DNA from 4 places in the Citrobacter farmeri genome. Region 4 is predicted to be linked to each of the others. Evidence: predicted binding sites of a transcription regulator. Region 4 holds the regulator's gene; each other region holds the start of a gene.

Region 1 (5,328 bases), 2.1 Mb from region 4:
GCCGTCGCGTTTGTCTGGGTGCTGTGGAATAAAACCCGCTTCGGTAAAAACATTTTCGCCATCGGCGGTAACCCGGAAGCGGCGAAAGTGTCTGGCGTGAACGTGGCGTTGAACCTGCTGATGATTTATGCGCTGTCCGGTGTGTTCTATGCCTTCGGCGGTCTGCTGGAAGCGGGGCGTATCGGTTCTGCAACCAACAACCTGGGCTTTATGTACGAACTGGATGCGATTGCGGCCTGCGTGGTCGGCGGCGTGTCGTTTAGCGGCGGGGTGGGAACCGTATTCGGCGTGGTGACCGGTGTGATTATCTTTACCGTCATCAACTACGGCCTGACTTACATCGGCGTTAACCCGTACTGGCAGTACATCATCAAAGGCGGCATTATCATCTTCGCGGTCGCGCTGGATTCACTGAAATACGCACGTAAGAAGTAAGCCTTCAATCCAGAATCAAACCGGTGCAGACCTGTCCTGCGCCGGTTTTTTATTTGATAAAAACCAACCAGATGCCTACCAGTAGCACGCCGACCGAAAGGCCAAAGTAAACGCCAATATAGCTCCAGTAAGCGCCAGGCTCCGCGGAACGTTGAATTAAGCGTGGCGTTTGCGAGCCTTTGACGGTTTTCTCAACAACGCCGGAGCGTAACCCTTTAATGCCTTCCCGCAGCGTCCAGGCGACGATCATCAGTACGCCAATCACGATAAAAAGGGTTTTGTCTTCCATGCTTATTTTCCTTGTTTCTTTTGCAGTTCAAGCAGTTGCTCTGGCGTCACGGCCGGATATCCCTGAGCATCGTCAGGAACCTGATGCAGGGTGGGGATCGGCACTAACGGGCCGAGGAACCGGGGTTCACGTTTAAACAAATAGAGATCGATCAGCGCCCCAAAGCGCGCGCCAAACTCGCGAACCCGAACCGTCAACATATCCTTTGGCGAAGGCACGGCATAGCACTGCGCCTGAATGCCCATATGCAGGGCGATAAACAGCGCGCGCTCGCAGTGGAAGCGCTGGGTAATGATGATGAAGTCATTGGTATCGAAGACTTTTCGGGTGCGGACAATCGAATCGAGCGTGCGGAATCCGGCGTAATCTAACACGATGTCGGCAGGATCCACACCGGCGGCAATCAGGTCTTTGCGCATCGTCATCGGTTCGTTGTAGCTTTGTAGCGCGTTGTCGCCGCTGAGCAGCAGGTAGTTAACTTTGCCGCTGTTGTAAGCATTGAGTGCGCCCTGAATACGATAGCGGTAATACTGGTTGATGACCCCGGTGCGATAATATTTTGCCGTACCGAGTACCACGCCAACCTGGCGGTAGGGCAGGTCCTGAAGCTCATCGTAAATATAGGGAGCGGTTTTCCAGCTCATCCAGCGGTCAAGACCCAGCACGACCAACAGCAGCAAGCCGATCAGGACCAACAGGCTGTAGAGTACGCGCTTTAACATGAAGAAAACTCTGTCACTGGATGAAATTTCAATCAGGCTACTGTACCCGGTGTCGAAGCGCAAGAAACAGTAGTCTGATTGGGGGGATTTTCAGCAATACGCAGTCATACCGAACGAAGTGAGTATCGACCCGATAAGCGTAGCGCTATCAGACGATTAGGCCGGACAGCGGTTAAACCGCCTGCTCCGGCCTACGGACTGATGTCATCAGACAATTAACTCAGCAGCACACGATCGATGCTGCTGCAGCCCAGCGCTTTCAGCGTGGCGGCGGTGGCATCCCACTGGATCAGCGGCGCATCGGCTTTTTCCGCCAGAACCGCACGCTGAATATCGGCATAACCGTAGCCGTTAAGGTTCAGCATGATCAGCGCCCCCTGCAACGGTGGCAGTGTCGGGTTAAACGCGGCATTCTCGCCATAGCTTCCGCTAAAGATGCGCCCGTCTTTACACTCCAGCGCCACACCGCTCGGTGACTGGCTGTACGGCATATGACTGTGGCTCGCGGCGGTGATGGCGGCTTGCGTCAGCGCATCGCCCTGAGGGGCAAAACCGTGATCCTGTTCGTCCATCAGCAGCGTCTTGATATCGAGATCTTTTGGCCCAAACGCGTCTGGTAAATAGTCGCGCAGCGTGTGCGGTTCGCGGCCAGGCAGATGAATGCGCAGATCCAGTCCGCTATTCAGTTCGTTCATAAACTGACGGCAGTGGCCGCACGGAGTGTAGTTTACGGTGATCGCCGCGAGGCCTTTCTCGCCACGCAGCCAGGCATGGCTGATGGCGCTTTGTTCAGCATGAACCGTTTGCTGCATGGTCGCGCCGAGGAATTCCATGTTGGCACCGAAGTACCACGTTCCGCTCACGCCGCGTGCAATCGCGCCGACGTTGAAGTTCGACAACGGCGTACAGGCGCAGGCTGCAGCCAGCGGTAGCAGCGCGAATGCCAGCGCGTCTTCGTCCAGTCCCGTTGCGCTTTTAAGCATTGATACCTGCTCAGCCGTCAGCGAAGCGGGGAAATGCGTATCCGCCAGGATGGGCGCCATTGCTGATTGCAGATCATCCGCAAGTTGGCTAAAGGCAGTTTGAAAACGTGGGTGCATGGCGTTGCCTCATAACAATGTATTGGGATCGTAGTGTACGGGCCTGCTACCGCTATATGTGTGATCGGAATCTCATTGTGTGTGCAACTTATGAAACTTAAATGAAAAATGCGCGACGTATCGCAAATTTTAGCCCATGACGGCGAGAATAATCGGAAACAGGAACGGGGCGATCAGTGAGGTAATAATCCCGCAAATCACCAGCGCCAGCGAACTGAATGCGCCTTCCTGATAATCCAGTTCCGCGCAGCGGGCAGTGCCGAGGGCGTGAGACGCGGTCCCCATCGCCAGTCCGCGTGCGGCTTTGGTCTTAATACGCATGGCGTTTAACAGCGTATGGCCAAAGACGGCGCCAAGAATACCGACGAAAATCACGCACACGGCGCTGACCGCCGGAATGCCGCCGATGCTGCCGCCAACGGCCATCGCAATCGGCGTGGTGACGGATTTCGGTAAGACAGAGGCGGCGATTTCAGGCGTAGCGCCCATCAGCAGCGCTACCGAGGTGCCGGTCACCATCGCGACAATGCTGCCGACAAAGCAGATAGTAATGATCGACTTCCAGCGAGCACGGATCTGATGCAGTTGTTCATACAGCGGATAGGCCAGCGCCACAACTGCCGGTTGCAGCAGATCGTTTAAGACCTCGCTGCCTTTAAAATAGCTGTCGTAAGAAATACCGGTCAGCAGGAGAAACGGGATAATCACCACCATCGCCACCAGCAGCGGATTCAGTAACGGAAATTTGAAACGTGCAGCCAGTTTGCGCGCGCCGAAAAAAACCGCCAGCGTCAGCGGCAGAGACCACCAGATTGACGACATCATTCTTTAGACCCTTTCTGACCAACCACTTTGCGTTCACCGTGGACCAGGTGTGAACTCCAGCTCACCACCAGAAAAACCACCAGCGTACTGACGGCACACGACACCACCACCGGACCGAACTGCGCGCGCAGCAGATCGAAGTACTGCATCACGCCGACGCCAATCGGTACAAACAGCAGCGCCATGTAGCGAATCAGCACATAGCAGCCAGGATTAACCCATTTCGCCGGAATGATTTGCAGCGCCAGCAGTACGAACAGGATTAGCATCCCGATGATACTGCCTGAAATGGCGACGGGTAGCAGGGACGCAATAAAAATGCCTGCATACAGACAGGCATAGATCAGCACGAAAGCGCGTAAGTATTGCCAGATGATATTCAGTGTCTTGCTCATGTTGTAATTCCTTGAAGCGACGGATTCATCATACAATTAAACTTTAAAACGTGCTATCGATCACATCATGAATTCTTAGCATACTGGAGATAGATAACAGGAACATTGGGCAATGCCCCCAATACGTGACGTTAAACTTGTGCCAGCAGTTGTAAGAAACGACTCAGCGCACTGGACGGCGTCTCATTATTGCGCCAGAACACACCCACGCTCCCTTTCTGTTCGATCTTCGGCAGGTTCAGGATCACCAGTTGTCCCTGGCTGGCATAGCGTTGTGCCAGCCGTAAAGAAAGGATAGAGATCATATCGCTGCTTTGCAGCAGGTTGGTACTGACGTTCATTGATGCCGATTCGATGGTGTTTTCCGGCAGCATCACCCCGTTATCGACCAGTGCGTTGTCAATACTCAGGCGAATGGGCGTTCCTGTCGGCCAGACAATCCAGCGCCAGTGCGCGAGATCAGCCCAGCTCAGGGTGTCAAACTTCGCCAGAGGATGGTGGGGACGAGCGACAAAGCAGACGGGTTCGGTATACAGCACCTGGTAATTGAGCGGGAGTTGCAGCGCTCGTCCACCGACGCGACCTACCACCACATCCACGGAACCGGCAAGCAGGTCGTGAAGCAGCGGCGTCATGACCTTTTCTTCAATGTTGAGATGTAGCGTCGGCATCTCAACGAGCAGATTGAGGATCGCCTGCGACACACAGTCGGTCGCCACCGGCGAGCAGCCGATTTTCAGGCTTCCTACCAGACCGCCTTCTTTAAAGCGTGCCATTTCATACTGTGAACGTTCCATGTCATTGATTAAACGCTGAGCATGTTGCAGCAGCAACTTGCCGCCTTCCGAGGGGCGCAGGCCTTTACTGTGACGTTCAAAGAGCGTGATCCCCATCTCATCTTCGAGCTGTGACAGCCATTTTGACAGGGCAGGCTGGGTGATATTCATCATCCGCGCGACGTGCGTGAGATTCCCTTGTTCGCCCAGCGCCACCAGCATTTGCAAATGATGCAGCTTCAGTTTTTGCGCCCAGTTTGCCATCAGCGATAACCTCCAGGTTATGTCTCTGCATGAAAAGCCATTGTACATTTTATCGCCCGGTCTACAAACTCGTAACATACAAAAAACAAAACGACATCTTTCCCTACCTGCACCGAGGCATTCACTATGACTCAACGACGTGAACTACAAGCCCTTATCGATGCTGCTCCTGTCAGCAAGACTCAGTGGCGGGTGATCATCTGCTGCTTTCTGGTCGTCATGCTTGATGGTTTTGATACGGCAGCCATTGGCTTTATTGCACCCGATATTCGTACCCACTGGCAGTTAACTGCCGGAGATCTGGCTCCGCTGTTCGGCGCGGGTCTGTTAGGACTTACCGCTGGCGCCTTACTTTGCGGACCGCTGTCTGACCGCTTCGGTCGCAAACGGGTGATTGAGCTTTGCGTGGCGCTGTTTGGCGCGCTGAGCCTGATTTCCGCCTTTTCACCGGATCTGCAAACGCTGGTCATCCTGCGCTTTCTGACCGGCCTGGGTCTGGGCGGCGCCATGCCGAATACCATC
Region 2 (5,328 bases), 2.1 Mb from region 4:
ATTTTACATCGCTGATGTTCATCAAGCTGGATACACCGCGTGTTGGCAGGCTTGCCCTCGGGCATGCCGGGGATGGGGCTGGAAATCGATGGCGCGGTGCAACACGCCCCACAATCCGGACGGCATTCCATAGTCTGACTCTCTTTATTGTGACCACCGGACAGACGCGCACAGTAGCACCTTTTTTGCACCCGCAAAAGTGCGAATTCCGCTTGCCTGAATGACCCGGCGCGAGTAGTTTGACGCGATAATTTAGCTAATCTCTATAACAGGATCTTTTCGATGCCAAGAGCGAACGAAATCAAAAAAGGTATGGTACTGAATTACAACGGCAAGCTGCTGATTGTGAAAGATATCGATATTCAGTCCCCGACCGCCCGTGGCGCAGCGACGCTGTACAAAATGCGTTTCTCCGATGTCCGTACCGGTCTGAAAGTGGAAGAACGTTTTAAGGGTGACGATATTGTGGATACCGTCACTCTGAGCCGCCGTGGCGTCGACTTCTCCTATGTCGATGGCAACGAATATGTGTTCATGGATAAAGAAGATTACACGCCCTACACCTTCACCAAAGATCAGATCGAAGAAGAACTGCTGTTTATCCCGGAAGGCGGAATGCCGGATATGCAGGTATTGACCTGGGACGGCCAGCTGCTGGCTCTCGAACTGCCGCAGACGGTGGATCTGGAAATCGTGGAAACCGCTCCTGGCATTAAAGGGGCTTCCGCCAGCGCACGCAACAAACCCGCGACGCTGAGCACCGGCCTGGTCATTCAGGTTCCTGAATACCTGAGCGCCGGTGAAAAAATCCGCATTCATATTGAAGAGCGCCGTTATATGGGCCGTGCGGATTAAGTTTTGCGTATACGTAAAAAGGACAGCCTGAACTGTCCTTTTTTGTCACTTGCGATCTTACAGCAGGTCGCGGAACTGGGTCATTTTCAGCGCCAGTTCAACACCGCGCACTTCCGCCAGCCCTTTCAGACGCCCAATCGCAGAATAGCCCGGATTGGTTTTCTTGTGCAGATCGTCCAGCATCTGATGACCGTGATCGGGACGCATCGGAATTGGACGTAAATCGCCCGCCTTCTTACGGCGCTGCTCTTCGGTCAGAATCGCCGTCACCACCGCCACCATGTTCACATCACCCTGCAGGTGCGCGCCTTCATGGAAGGTTTTCGGGTTCTCTTCGCGGCACGTCGAACGCAAGTGGGTAAAGTGGATACGATCGCCAAAGGTTTCGATCATTTTCACCAGATCGTTATCCGCGCGAACGCCGTATGAACCCGTGCACATAGTAAAGCCGTTATAGATGCTGTCGACCGTCTCTTTCAGCCACTGCATATCTTCAATGGTAGAAACAATGCGCGGTAACCCGAGAATCGGACGCGGCGGATCGTCCGGATGCACTGCCAGACGTACGCCCACTTCTTCCGCCACCGGCACAATCGCACGCAGGAACACTGCCATATTGTCGCGCAGATCGTCTTTGCTGATACCGTCGTACTCGGCCAGACGCGCACGGAATTGATCGAGGGTATACCCCTCTTCCGCACCAGGTAAACCGGCAATGATATTGCGGGTCAATTTTTCGATATCCGCCTCGCTCATCGCAGTGAAATACGCCGATGCCTGACGTTGTTCTTCGTCGCTGTAGTCCGCTTCAGCTCCCGCACGCTTGAGGATATGCAACTCAAAAGCGGCGAAGGCTATCTGATCGAAACGTAGCGCTTTCGAGCCGTCCGGCAATTCGTACTCAAGGTCGGTACGCGTCCAGTCCAGAATCGGCATGAAGTTGTAGCAGACAGTGTCGATGCCGCAGGCCGCGAGGTTGCGTATGCTCTGCTGATAATTCGCTATCCATGTTTGATACTGACCGGAGCGGGTCTTGATCTCTTCATGAACCGGAATACTTTCAACAACCGACCAGGTTAACCCTTTTTCTGCCAGAATAGCCTGACGTTTTGTAATCTCTTCAATCGGCCATACTTCGCCGTTCGGAATGTGGTGCAATGCCGTCACAACGCCCGTCGCGCCAGCCTGACGCACATCATCAAGTGATACCGGATCGTTAGGTCCGTACCAACGCCAGGTTTGTTCCATTGCTTTACCTCACAAAGTTGTTATACCAAATTGCTTTACCTGAATGACGACTACCATACAGGCTTCGGCGAAGTGATCAATAAAAGGGGCATGATTGATTGATCCAGCTCACATTCCCTGGATAAATTCGGCTTACCAATTCAATTTGTTGTCATATAACTTTACACTGGCGTTGTTAATTTATGGTTAATCAGGTGTGTAATAAATGACTACAATTGCCTCAGCACGACTGCCGGATGGCGTACAAATGCCTCACTATGACCGCCAGCAGCTTAAAACGCGCATGGTGCATTTCGGTTTTGGCGCCTTTCACCGTGCGCATCAGGCATTACTGACCGATCGGGTGCTGAACGCCCAGGGCGGAGATTGGGGAATTTGTGAAATCAGCCTGTTCAGCGGTGACACGTTGATGAGTCAACTCCGCGAACAGGATCATTTATACACCGTGCTGGAAAAAGGCGCAGACGGCAATCAGGCGATTATCGTCGGTGCCGTCAACGAATGCCTGAACGCAAAGCTCGACTCGCTCGCCACGATTATCGAAAAATTCTGCGAACCCCAGGTGGCGATTGTCTCACTGACCATTACCGAAAAAGGGTATTGCATCGATCCGGCCACCGGTACGCTGGACCTGACGAATCCGCGCATTATTCACGACCTGCAGTCGCCTGACGAACCCCATTCCGCGCCCGGTATTCTGGTAGAGGCGCTGTCACGTCGACAGGCGCGCGGGCTGGCGCCATTCTCGGTGCTCTCCTGCGACAACATTCCTGATAACGGCCACGTAGTGAAGAATGCCGTACTGGGGATGGCGGAAAAACGCGCTCCCGCGCTGGCAAGCTGGATCCGTGAACACGTCAGTTTTCCCGCCACCATGGTCGATCGTATTGTTCCGGCCGCTACAGAGGAATCTCTGGCTGAAATCACCCGCGAGCTGGGCGTCGCCGATCCTTGCGCCATCAGTTGTGAACCGTTCATTCAATGGGTGATCGAAGACAACTTTGTCGCCGGTCGTCCCGCGTGGGAAGCCGCAGGCGTGCAGATGGTCAGCGATGTTCGCCCCTGGGAAGAGATGAAACTGCGCATGCTTAATGGCAGCCACTCGTTTCTCGCCTATCTCGGTTATCTTTCAGGGTTTCAGCATATTAACGAGTGTATGCAGGACAACGCCTTTCGCGAAGCCGCGTACCGACTGATGATGAATGAACAGGCGCCGACGCTCACTATTACAGACGTGGATTTAACCGGCTACGCGCAAAGCCTGATTGAACGCTTTGCCAATCCGGCGCTGAAGCATAAGACCTGGCAAATCGCGATGGACGGTAGCCAGAAACTCCCGCAACGAATGCTGGCGGGTATTCGTCTCCATCTGGCGCGTGAGAGCGCATGGCCTTTACTGGCGCTCGGTGTGGCGGGATGGATGCGCTACGTCAGTGGCATCGATGATGCCGGCGCGACCATCGACGTTCGCGACCCGCTGAGCGATAAAATCCGCGCAATCGTCGCCGCCAGTCGTGAGGAGCAACGCGTCGTGGCTCTACTCACCTTACAGGAAGTCTTTGGCAATGACCTCCCGCATAATCCTGATTTTGTCCAGGCGATTGAAGCAGCCTGGCAGCGTATCGCGCAACGCGGCGCGCATCAGGCGGTGATTGATACGCTAAAAAATTAGCAATTTCTGCCATTAAGGCGAACGGGGCCTGTCTTCGTTCGTCCCGCCCTTCTCTTTTTCGCTTTTTTTCGCCAGGATTAATGGTAATCGTTACGGCACATCATTCTGGAGCAGGCGTGACCAAAACTAACCTTATTACTGGTTTCCTCGGCAGTGGAAAAACCACTTCAATTCTTCATCTGTTAACGCACAAAGATCCTGCCGAAAAATGGGCGGTACTGGTCAATGAGTTCGGTGAGGTTGGCATCGACGGCGCCCTGCTTGCAGACAGCGGCGCGTTGCTCAAGGAGATCCCTGGCGGCTGTATGTGTTGCGTGAACGGCCTGCCCATGCAGGTTGGATTGAATACCTTGTTGCGTCAGGGAAAACCAGACCGCCTGCTGATCGAACCGACAGGACTCGGGCACCCGAAACAGATCCTCTCCCTCCTCACCGCGCCAGTGTATGAGCCCTGGATAGACCTTCGCGCCACGCTGTGCATTCTTGATCCGCGCGGGTTGCTGGATGAAAAAATCGTTGCCAATGAGAACTTCCGTGACCAACTGGCTGCGGCAGATATCATCGTGGCGAATAAAACCGATCGCGCAACGGCAAAGAGTGAACGCGCTCTGCAGACCTGGTGGCAGCAGTTTGGCGGTAATCGTCAGTTAGTGCAGGCCGAACACGGTCAGATTGATGGGCAATTGCTGGACTTACCGCGTCTGAATCTGACTGAACTGCCCGCCAGCGCAGCGCATTCGCACAGCCACTCAGAAACGCGAGGGCTGGCGGCACTGAGCCTGCCGACGCAGCAGCGCTGGCGTCGTAGCCTGAACAGCGGCCAGGGGCATCAGGCCTGCGGCTGGATTTTCGATGCTGATACCATCTTTGACACCATCGGACTGCTGGAATGGGCTCGTCTGGCGCCCGTTGGCCGGGTGAAGGGGGTCATGCGTATTCCGGAAGGCCTCGTGCGCATTAACCGCCAGGGTGAGGATCTGCACATTGAAACGCAGAACGTCGCACCGCCAGACAGCCGCATAGAACTGATTTCCAGTACTGAGGCAGACTGGAATACATTACAGAGCGCATTGTTGAAGCTTCGTTTAGCTGTACACGCGTAAGGTTGCCTGCGATTTATTGAACAGTGAACTCTTTAAATATGAAAATCCGGTTACCACTGATACTCCTGCTGAATGTTGCCGGTCTGGCTTTGTTCATGAGCTGGTATATCCCTGCCAGGCATGGATTCTGGTTTCCCATTGACGCCAGCATTTTCCACTTTTTCAACCACAAACTGGTAGAAAGCAAGGCCTTCCTGTGGCTGGTCGCCATCACCAATAACCGGGCGTTTGACGCCTGTTCCCTGTTGGCGATGGGCTGTCTGATGCTGAGTTTCTGGCTGAAGGAAACGCCTGCAGGCCGCCGTCGTATTGTCATCATCGGTCTGGTGATGCTACTCACCGCCGTGGTTCTGAACCAGGCTGGTCAGGCGCTACTGCCCGTAAAACGCGCAAGCCCCACGCTCAGTTTTGACAATATTTACCGCGTCAGTGAATTGCTGCATATCCCGA
Region 3 (5,328 bases), 440 kb from region 4:
GGTTTCCAGTACGGCGTTGATAGAGTCGGTACCCACGCAGTTAACTGCTGGCAGAGCGAAGTTGTTTTCTTTTGCTACCTGGAAAACTTTCTGTACGTCATCACCGGTGATAACGCCAGGTTTTACGAAATCAAAAATTTTAGACATGTTACGAGTCCTGTATCTTCGGCCTTGGAAAGGGGTGCGTGCTACTAAAGCGCGCTGAAAATTGGGCAGGTTTCCCTGCCCATGAGTGTCTTACTTCTTAGCGCGCTCTTCGAGCATCGCTACTGCAGGCAGAACTTTACCTTCCACGAATTCGAGGAATGCGCCGCCGCCAGTGGAGATGTAGGAGATTTTGTCAGCAATACCGAACAGGTCGATAGCAGCCAGAGTGTCGCCACCACCGGCGATAGAAAACGCGTCGCTGTCTGCAATCGCGTTAGCCACGATTTCAGTCCCTTTACGGAAGTTCGGGAATTCAAACACGCCAACCGGACCGTTCCACAGAATGGTTTTCGCATTCTTCAGGATTTCAGCCAACTGCTGTGCAGAAGCGTCGCCGATATCCAGGATCTGCTCGTCTTCTTTCACGTCGTTTACAGATTTCAGCGTAGCTGCAGCGCTTTCAGAGAACTCGGTCGCAACGCGAACATCAGTCGGAACCGGGATATCACAAGTGGTCAGCAGACGTTTGGCTTCATCAACCAGATCGGCTTCGTACAGGGATTTACCCACATTGTGGCCCTGAGCAGCAACGAAGGTGTTCGCGATGCCGCCGCCAACGATCAGTTGGTCAGCGATTTTGGACAGTGAGTCCAGAACGGTCAGTTTGGTAGAAACTTTAGAACCACCCACGATAGCAACCATCGGACGAGCCGGTTCTTTCAGCGCTTTACCCAGCGCATCCAGTTCTGCTGCCAGCAACGGACCGGCACACGCGACGTCAGCAAATTTGCCGATACCGTGAGTGGAAGCCTGCGCACGGTGAGCCGTACCAAAGGCGTCCATCACGAACACGTCGCACAGTGCGGCGTATTTTTTAGACAGCGCTTCGTCGTCTTTCTTCTCGCCTTTGTTAAAGCGAACGTTTTCCAGAACCACCAGTTCACCCGCAGCCACTTCAACGCCGTCGAGGTAATCTTTTACCAGGCGAACCGGGTTAGACAGTTTGTCTTTCAGGTAATTAACAACCGGCAGCAGAGAGAATTCTTCGTTGTACTCGCCTTCGGTAGGACGACCCAGGTGGGAAGTTACCATGACTTTAGCACCCTGTTTCAGGGCCAGTTCGATGGTCGGCAGAGAAGCACGGATACGCGCATCGCTGGTCACTTTCCCTTCTTTAACTGGTACGTTCAGATCCGCACGGATAAAAACACGTTTACCAGCAAGATCCAAATCGGTCATCTTGATTACAGACATGGTGAATCCTCTCGTTGATTCTTGATAAAGTTTTGCAGGCGCCTTCGCGCCCTACCTGAAACCTTTTGCAGCCATCGCTAACGTGGTGTCGAGCATTCTGTTAGCAAAGCCCCATTCATTGTCACACCAGACCAGTGTCTTAATAAGGTGCGCGCCACTGACCCGCGTTTGCGTACCATCGACAATGGCGCTATGCGGGTCATGATTAAAATCGACTGAGACCAACGGTAATTCCGTATAGTCAACTATATCATGAAATGCACCTTGTGCCGCTTTTTGCAGCAACTGGTTGACTTCATTAGCTTTTACTGGCTTCTTCACCGTCACGCTTAAGTCGATTGCCGTGACGTTTATCGTCGGTACCCGCACCGCAATCGCTTCGAAACGATCGTTAAACTGCGGGAAAATACGGGTGATGCCAGCCGCCAGTTTGGTATCCACCGGAATGATCGACTGACTCGCCGCCCGCGTACGACGCAGGTCAGGATGGTATGCATCAATAACCTGCTGATCGTGCATCGCGGAGTGAATGGTAGTCACCGTACCGGATTCTATGCCATAGGCATCATCCAATAATTTGATAATGGGAATAATACAATTCGTGGTGCAGGAAGCATTGGAGACGATGCGGTGTTCCTCGCGCAGTTGATCCTGATTGACGCCAAATACCACGGTGGCGTCGAGATCGTTGCTGCCAGGATGTGAAAAGAGCACTTTCTTCGCGCCGGCGGCGATATGCGCCTCGCCGTGTTCGCGGTTCCCGTAGACGCCCGTACAATCCAGCACAATATCAACGCCCAGTTCGCGCCAGGGCAGCGCGTCAAGCGAGGGCTCATGCAGAATGCGAATCGCGTCGTCGCCAACCATGAGCTGCTCGCGCTCCTGGCGAACGTCCCATGCAAAACGTCCATGACTGGTGTCATATTTCAATAAATGCGCCATGCCCGAGGCATCCGCCAGTTCATTGATTGCCACCACGGTGATTTCCGCCCGACGTCCGGATTCATATAAAGCACGAACCACATTACGTCCGATGCGACCGAAGCCATTAATCGCTACGCGTACGGTCATAGATCTCCTGCAAGGCTATCCCGATTCAGATGTGGCTGACAGAGTAATCCAGCGCATCGTTCAGGGAAACCTTACCTGTCGCAAACTGCGACTGATTGATTATTTGTCGAACATTTAATCGACTGAAACGCTTCAGCTAGAATAAGCGAAACGGGGAATAAAAGGAATGATTGTCCAGTTGGAGAAGACAGTTATCTGACCTACATCACATTTCCGCCCCCACTATCACGGAATTTATTCCAGAATCGCGAATAAGCGTAGCAAGATCTTTTCGTTGCCGTGGCGAAAATCCTGATTTATATCAGAGAGCACATTCGTCAGCGTCTATATGATTGACGCTACGTCCGAGTCTCGGAGACCAGCAAATGATGACCACATCAATTCCCCCTGCATCAGAAGCCCGCTTTTACGCCCTTCGCCTGCAACCAGGCCTGGAAGTTTTTTCCCAACTCCATGAATTTATTCAACAGCACTCGCTACGCGCCGGCTGGATCGCCGGTTGCACCGGCAGCCTGACGAATGTCGCTCTGCGCTATGCCGGACAAGAAACAACAACATTGCTGACGGGAACATGGGAGGTCATTGCACTGAATGGCACGCTGGAGTTGACCGGCGAGCATCTGCACCTGAGTGTCTCAGATCCGCAAGGCGCGATGCTCGGCGGACATATGATGCCTGGTTGTACCGTGCGCACAACGCTTGAACTGGTGATTGGCGAACTCACAGCACTGGAGTTTAGCCGTCAGCCCTGCCTCCTTTCCGGCTATGACGAACTGCATATCTCACCCCGTGTATCAACGACTCAGTAAGAGGTTACTTATGGCGCGTCGCCCGTTTTCCAGCCAGTCTTTAGTGCTAATTGTCATTGCCATCGCGATTAATATGGTAGGTGGTCAGCTTATTAGCATGCTTAAACTTCCCATTTTTCTCGACTCTATTGGTACGTTGATCAGCGCCGTTCTGCTGGGGCCAGTCATCGGCATGTTGACTGGCCTGCTGACAAATTTACTTTGGGGTCTGTTAACCGATCCGATCGCCGCGGCCTTTGCGCCAGTGGCGATGGTTATCGGTCTCGTCGCCGGGTGGCTGGCACGGGCCGGTTGGTTTCGCACATTGCCAAAAGTGATCGCCAGTGGAGTCGTCATTACCCTGGCCGTTACGCTGGTCGCAGTGCCATTACGCACCACATTATTTGGCGGCGTAACCGGCAGCGGCGCCGATTTATTTGTCGCCTGGATGCACTCTGTTGGTCAGAATCTGGTGGAGTCTGTTGCCATTACCGTACTGGGGGCAAATTTAGTCGATAAAATTCTGACCGCGATTATCGTCTGGACCCTTTTGCGCCAGTTGCCGTTACGTACGACACGCCACTTTCCAACAATGTCAGCCGTGCGTTAAATGCACCCGTTTACCTCATTGACATTGTGGGCGCTGGCGGCCAGTTCCACCTTGCTTCTTCCCGCGCAGACCGTTCTGCCGGTATACAGCGCGGTAACCTTTCTCAGTCTGTTGGCGGGGAAGTCAACGCGACGACGGGCAAAATACGTGGCCTGGCTAATGTTCTCCTTGGGGGTCGGACTGTGGCTGGTGCATGGTGGCTGGCTGACGGAATGGATCAGCGGTCGCCCACGGGATCCCCAGCGCTGGGCGGACGCTATCACGCTGTGGCTACGAATTATGGCCATTGTTTCGACGTCTCAACTGTGGATGCAATACGTGCCGGTTCAACGCTTTATCCGGGCGCTGTTCGCATCACGTCTGCCACCGGGCATCGCGTATCTGCTCGCCGGTCCGTTGCTGGTCGTTGAACAGCTCAAACGGCAACTGGCGATTATTCATGAGGCACAGCGGGCTCGCGGCGTACCGCTGGATGAAGCGTGGCATCAACGTTTACGTACAATGCCTGCCTTGATCGTGCCACTCACCCATAATGCGCTCAACGATTTAGCGGTACGCGGCGCGGCGCTGGATATGCGGGGATTTCGCCTGCATCGCGCGCGGACAACGCTATGGGCGCCGAAAGATAGCACCTTCCAGCGTCTGGCACGTTACGCCATGTTGGTATTGATAGTGGCAGAGACAGGAGTCTGGATATGGTTACACTAGAACAGTTTCGCTATCTTCCTCTCCATGCCACACGTCCAGCGTCGTGCTTTACATTCCACCATTCAGCGCCCGGAATGGTGGCAATATTAGGGGATAACGGTAGCGGGAAAAGCACGCTGGCGCAGCTTATGGCGGGCTGGTATCCGGATTTCCTGCCAGGTGAAATTCAGGGCAAAGGAACGCTGTTGGGTAATCCTGTCGGTAAATTGCCGCTTGTCGAGCAGGCGGCCACTATCCAGCTTGTGCAACAATCGCCTTATCTGCAGCTTTCCGGCTGTACTTTCAGCGTTGAAGAAGAGGTTGCGTTTGGCCCGGAAAACCTCTGTCTGGATGAAGCGGAGATTATGCGCCGGATTGATGCGGCGCTTACTCTGACAGCGTGTGAGCCGCTGCGCCATCGCCATCCCGGGACACTCTCCGGCGGAGAAACGCAGCGCGTAGTGATTGCCAGCGCGCTCGCGATGATGCCGAAATTACTCATACTGGATGAAGCGTTCAGCCGCCTGACATTGCAGGCCACCGACATGCTACTGGCGCGGTTGCAACAATGGGCGCTGGCACAACATTCTCTCATCGTGCTTTTCGAACGTCATCATTTCCCCTTTCTTACTCGCTGCCACCAGGCATGGCAACTGCGTGACGGAGCGCTAATACCCCTATGTTGACGTTACATCAGATAAATTATCGCTGGCCGAACGCAGCAGATGACTGCTTACGTGACATTTCACTGGAACTCAGAGAGGGAGAATG
Region 4 (5,328 bases):
GAAGGCACCGATTATGGTGAACATGAACGAACCCTTGAGCAAAAAGTCGCCGACGTTAAACGCCAGTTACAGTGTGGAGAAGCGATACTGGTGTGGTCTGAGTTGCACGAAACCGTCAACATCATGCCGCGCAAACAATTTCGCGAATAACCCGCACGCTATCGGCCGACTATAATAAAAAATCAATTTATTGATGGAGTTAACATGTCTGCCAAACATCCGGTGATCGCGGTAACAGGATCCAGCGGCGCGGGGACTACCACCACCAGCCTCGCGTTTCGTAAAATTTTTGCGCAGCTCAACCTGCGCGCCGCCGAGGTGGAAGGCGACAGTTTTCATCGTTATACCCGTCCGGAGATGGATATGGCGATCCGCAAGGCGCGCGACGCCGGACGCCACATCAGCTATTTTGGCCCCGAAGCCAATGACTTCGGTCTGCTGGAACAGACATTTATTGAGTATGGTCAGACGGGCAAAGGCCAGTCGCGCAAATATCTGCATACCTACGATGAGGCCGTCCCGTGGAACCAGGTGCCAGGGACTTTCACCCCATGGCAAGCCCTGCCGGAACCTACTGACGTGCTGTTCTATGAAGGGCTGCACGGCGGCGTCGTGACGCCGCAGCATGAAGTTGCAAGCCATGTTGACCTGTTGGTCGGCGTGGTTCCCATCGTGAACCTGGAGTGGATCCAGAAACTGATCCGTGATACCAGCGAGCGAGGCCATTCTCGTGAGGCGGTGATGGATTCAGTGGTGCGTTCGATGGACGACTATATCAACTACATCACGCCGCAGTTCTCCCGCACCCACATTAACTTTCAGCGTGTACCCACCGTTGACACCTCAAACCCGTTCGCTGCCAAGGGCATTCCATCACTGGATGAGAGCTTTGTGGTGATTCATTTTCGCAATCTGGAAGGGATCGATTTCCCCTGGCTGCTGGCGATGTTGCAGGGTTCATTTATTTCCCACATCAATACACTGGTGGTACCTGGCGGCAAAATGGGGCTGGCCATGGAGCTCATTATGTTGCCGCTGGTGCAGCGACTGATGGAAGGAAAGAAAATCGAGTAAGGTGAGATATTGCCGGACAGCGACGTGGCGTTATCCGGCCATGATCATCAGGCAGCAATCACTTCATACGAATGGGTAATATTGACCGCTTTTCCCAGCATCAGCGCCACGGAGCAATATTTCTCCGCCGACAGATCGACCGCACGCGAAACGGCGGCATCCTTCAGGTCGCGACCCGTAACGATAAAGTGCAGATTGATGTGGGTGAACAGGCGTGGCGCCTCTTCGCGACGTTCTGACGTCAGTTTCACTTCGCAGTTCGTCACATCCTGACGGCCTTTTTGCAGGATAGAAACCACGTCAATCGCGCTGCAACCGCCTGCCGCCATCAACACCATTTCCATCGGGCTCGGCGCTTTATCACCAGAGTTACCGTCCATCAAAATCTGGTGACCGGAAGCCGACTCACCCAGGAAGGTTAACCCCTCAACCCATTTAACACGCGCTTGCATATTTTTTAACTCCAGTGCGTCAATTTTCCTGACAGATTACGCGTACATAACAATTCTCGCAACGGAAGGCGACCTCCGTCATGCTGAAGCGAGACACCAGGAGACACACGGCTAAAGCTATGCTAAAACAGTCAGGATGCTACAGTAATACATTGATGTACTGCATGTATGCAGAGGACTTCACATTAAAGGCTGCAGTTCGTTTTTGACAGCCTCTTCCCAGGACGCGGGAAGCACATTTTTGCAACCCCAGAGACAGCGGATTTTTTTGGCTCTGGAGACAGCTTATAACAGAGGATAATCGCGCATGGTGCTTGGCAAACCGCAAACAGACCCGACACTTGAATGGTTCTTGTCTCATTGCCACATTCATAAGTACCCGTCCAAGAGCACGCTGATTCACCAGGGTGAAAAAGCAGAAACGTTGTACTACATCGTTAAGGGCTCAGTGGCAGTGTTGATTAAGGATGAGGAAGGAAAAGAAATGATCCTTTCTTATCTGAATCAGGGTGATTTCATTGGCGAACTGGGCCTGTTTGAAGAAGGCCAGGAACGTAGCGCATGGGTTCGAGCGAAAACAGCGTGTGAAGTGGCTGAAATTTCCTATAAGAAATTCCGCCAGTTGATCCAGGTGAACCCGGATATTCTGATGCGCCTGTCTTCCCAAATGGCTCGCCGCCTGCAAGTTACTTCGGAGAAAGTCGGTAACCTGGCCTTCCTCGACGTGACCGGTCGTATCGCCCAGACGCTGCTGAATCTGGCGAAACAGCCTGATGCGATGACTCACCCGGACGGTATGCAGATCAAAATCACTCGCCAGGAGATTGGCCAGATCGTTGGCTGCTCTCGCGAAACCGTTGGTCGTATTCTGAAGATGCTGGAAGATCAGAACCTGATCTCCGCTCACGGTAAAACGATCGTCGTTTACGGCACTCGTTAATCTCATCGGAAATGACGCGCTACCGGGTAGCGCGTCATTTTTGTTTTGCCAATGTGGCGCAGACTGATTTATCACCCAGAAATCAACTATGCACTACGTCAAACGCTGGTGCTCTGTTTGCCCGTGGCCGTTGGCCTGCTCATCGGGCAGTTACATCTGGGCCTGCTTTTCTCTCTCGTTCCCGCCTGCTGCAACATTGCCGGGCTTGATACTCCGCACAAACGCTTTTTCAAACGCCTGATCATCGGTGCATCGCTGTTCGCTGGCTGTAGCCTAATCATGCAACTTATGCTGGCGCAGGCGGTACCGTTGCCACTGATCCTGACCGGTCTGACACTCACGCTCGGCGTCACCGCAGAATTGAGCTCTCTTCACGCCCGCCTGCTCCCGGCCTCACTGATTGCTGCGATTTTCACACTGAGCCTGGCAGGGAACATGCCGGTTTGGGAGCCTCTGCTGATCTACGCGCTGGGCACGCTATGGTACGGGCTGTTTAACTGGTTCTGGTTTTGGCTCTGGCGTGAGCAGCCGCTTCGCGAATCACTAAGCCTGTTATACCGGGAACTGGCGGATTACTGCGAAGCCAAATACAGCATGCTGACCCAACACACTGACCCGGAAAAAGCCCTGCCGCCGCTTCTGGTTCGCCAGCAGAAAGCCGTCGACCTCATCACCCAGTGCTATCAGCAGATGCACATGCTATCGGCGCACCGCAACAACGACTACAAACGGATGCTGCGCGCCTTTCAGGAAGCGCTGGATTTGCAGGAACATATCTCCGTCAGCCTGCATCAGCCGGAAGAAGTGCAAAAGCTGGTCGAGCGCAGTCACGCGGAGCAGGTCATTCGCTGGAATGCACAAACGGTCGCCGCTCGCCTGCGCGTACTGGGAGATGACATTCTCTATCACCGACTACCGACGCGGTTCACCATGCAAAAGCAGATTGGTGCACTGGGAAAAATTGCTCATCAGCATCCGGATAACCCCGTCGGACAGTTCTGCTACTGGCACTTCAGTCGCATCGCCCGCGTGCTTCGCACCCAGCGTCCGCTTTACGCCCGCGATCTGATGGCCGATAAACAGCGTCGGTTACCCTTGCTTCCGGCACTGAAAAACTACCTCTCGTTGAAATCTCCGGCGCTGCGTAACGCCGGGCGAATCAGCGTCATGCTCAGCATAGCCAGCCTCATGGGAACGGCGTTACATCTGCCGAAACCTTACTGGATCCTGATGACGGTGCTGTTTGTGACGCAAAACGGTTACGGTGCCACCCGCGTGCGTATTTTGCACCGCTCGGCGGGAACGCTGGTAGGGCTGATTATCGCAGGCGTGACGCTGCACTTTCATATTCCCGAGGGATATACGCTGGCCCTGATGCTGGCGATCACCCTGGTCAGCTATCTGACCATCCGCAAAAACTACGGCTGGGCGACGGTTGGATTTACCGTCACGGCGGTATATACCCTGCAACTGCTGACGCTGGATGGAGAACAGTTCATCATCCCGCGATTTATCGATACGGTCATCGGCTGCCTGATTGCGTTTGGCGGCACCGTCTGGCTGTGGCCGCAATGGCAGAGCGGTCTGTTGCGGAAAAACGCCCATGACGCACTGGAAGCCGATCAGGAGGCCATTCGCCTGATTCTGAGCAACGATCCGCAACCCACGCCGCTCGCCTGGCAACGTATGCGGGTCAACCAGGCGCACAACACCCTGTTTAACTCGCTCAATCAGGCAATGCAGGAACCCGGCTTTAATACCCATTATCTGGAAGACATGAAACTGTGGGTGACACACAGCCAGTTTATCGTCGAACACATCAATGCCATGACCACGCTGGCGCGTGAGCATACGATGTTGACGCCGGACCTGGCGCAGCGATATCTGCAATCGTGTGAAATTGCTCTTCAGCGCTGCCAGCAGCGACTGGAGTACGATGGACCTGGTGGCTCAGGGGATGTGAATATCCTGGAAGCGCCAGAGATGCTTTCCCACGGACCGTTAAGCACCCTGGAACAGCATCTGCAACGCGTTATCGGTCACCTGAACACCATGCACACCATCTCTTCTATGGCATGGCGTCAGCGGCCGCACCACGGCATCTGGCTCAGTCGCCGGTTGCGGGATATGCGGGGTTAACACTGATTGCCGGATGGCGGCGTAACGCCTTATCCGGCCTACAGACGTTTGTAGGCCTGATAAGCGCAGCGCCATCAGGCAACAACCTTCGCAACAGCGTCAGCAAAACGCAGCATCCCTTCGTCGATATCCGCCTCTTCCACCACCAGCGACGGCGCAAAGCGCATCACGTCCGGGCCGGCATTTAACACCATCACGCCAGCATCCGCTGCCGCGTAGAGGAAATCGCGCGCGCGTCCTTTGTACTGCGGTTGCAATTCGGCGCCAATCAACAGGCCCATACCGCGAATGTCGCTGAACACGTGGTACTGCTCATCAATCTGCTGCAGATGTTGAACAAATTTCTGCCGTTTCGCCACCACGCCGCCCAGCACATCCTGATTGTTGATGATGTCAAACGCCGCCTCCGCCACCGCGCAGGCCAGCGGGTTACCGCCATAGGTTGATCCATGAGAGCCGACGTGAAACGCTGAGGCGATCTCCTGCGTCGTCAATACCGCGCTCACCGGGAAGCCGCCCCCCAGGGCTTTCGCACTGGTGAGAATATCCGGCGTCACGCCATAGTGCATGTAGGCAAACAGGTCGCCGGTACGCCCCATCCCGCATTGCACTTCATCAAACACCAGCAGGGCCTGATGCCGATCGCAGAGATCACGCAGACCTTGCAGGAACTCCGGCGTCGCAGCCAGAACGCCGCCCTCACCCTGTACCGGTTCAACCACG

What was found. Region 4 encodes CRP, which controls carbon source genes, mostly activating them, when cyclic AMP is high. Its sites were predicted from a motif close to ATGTGANNNNNNTCACAT; they were not measured.
Region 1: cdd (cytidine deaminase) is a predicted target of CRP. The motif match lies at 2,605-2,622, and genes of this name have one in related genera.
Region 2: I6L53_RS07425 (mannitol dehydrogenase family protein) is a predicted target of CRP. The motif match lies at 2,200-2,217, and genes of this name have one in related genera.
Region 3: epd (erythrose-4-phosphate dehydrogenase) is a predicted target of CRP. The motif match lies at 2,666-2,683, and genes of this name have one in related genera.

The regions. Positions count from the first base shown of each region.
Region 1 covers NZ_CP077291.1:1,615,660-1,620,987, forward strand. Annotated here, with positions in the region: gene mglC (galactose/methyl galactoside ABC transporter permease MglC) at 1-435, shown strand, start outside; gene I6L53_RS07545 (DUF2542 family protein) at 485-724, opposite strand; gene sanA (outer membrane permeability protein SanA) at 727-1,446, opposite strand; gene cdd (cytidine deaminase) at 1,662-2,546, opposite strand; gene I6L53_RS07560 (CidB/LrgB family autolysis modulator) at 2,676-3,371, opposite strand; gene I6L53_RS07565 (CidA/LrgA family protein) at 3,368-3,766, opposite strand; gene I6L53_RS07570 (LysR family transcriptional regulator) at 3,898-4,806, opposite strand; gene mhbT (3-hydroxybenzoate transporter MhbT) at 4,933-5,328, shown strand, end outside.
Region 2 covers NZ_CP077291.1:1,585,645-1,590,972, reverse strand. Annotated here, with positions in the region: gene I6L53_RS07440 (YkgJ family cysteine cluster protein) at 1-131, opposite strand, end outside; gene yeiP (elongation factor P-like protein YeiP) at 283-855, shown strand; gene uxuA (mannonate dehydratase) at 913-2,103, opposite strand; gene I6L53_RS07425 (mannitol dehydrogenase family protein) at 2,309-3,775, shown strand; gene I6L53_RS07420 (CobW family GTP-binding protein) at 3,892-4,878, shown strand; gene I6L53_RS07415 (phosphatase PAP2 family protein) at 4,917-5,328, shown strand, end outside.
Region 3 covers NZ_CP077291.1:3,959,599-3,964,926, forward strand. Annotated here, with positions in the region: gene fbaA (class II fructose-bisphosphate aldolase) at 1-147, opposite strand, end outside; gene pgk (phosphoglycerate kinase) at 238-1,401, opposite strand; gene epd (erythrose-4-phosphate dehydrogenase) at 1,453-2,472, opposite strand; gene I6L53_RS18545 (PPC domain-containing DNA-binding protein) at 2,841-3,281, shown strand; gene I6L53_RS18550 (ECF transporter S component) at 3,292-3,870, shown strand; gene I6L53_RS18555 (energy-coupling factor transporter transmembrane component T) at 3,871-4,578, shown strand; gene I6L53_RS18560 (energy-coupling factor ABC transporter ATP-binding protein) at 4,566-5,243, shown strand; gene I6L53_RS18565 (ABC transporter ATP-binding protein) at 5,237-5,328, shown strand, end outside.
Region 4 covers NZ_CP077291.1:4,399,354-4,404,681, forward strand. Annotated here, with positions in the region: gene I6L53_RS20840 (YheU family protein) at 1-150, shown strand, start outside; gene I6L53_RS20845 (phosphoribulokinase) at 205-1,074, shown strand; gene I6L53_RS20850 (OsmC family protein) at 1,122-1,526, opposite strand; gene crp (cAMP-activated global transcriptional regulator CRP) at 1,834-2,466, shown strand; gene I6L53_RS20860 (YccS/YhfK family putative transporter) at 2,518-4,605, shown strand; gene argD (bifunctional acetylornithine/succinyldiaminopimelate transaminase) at 4,680-5,328, opposite strand, start outside.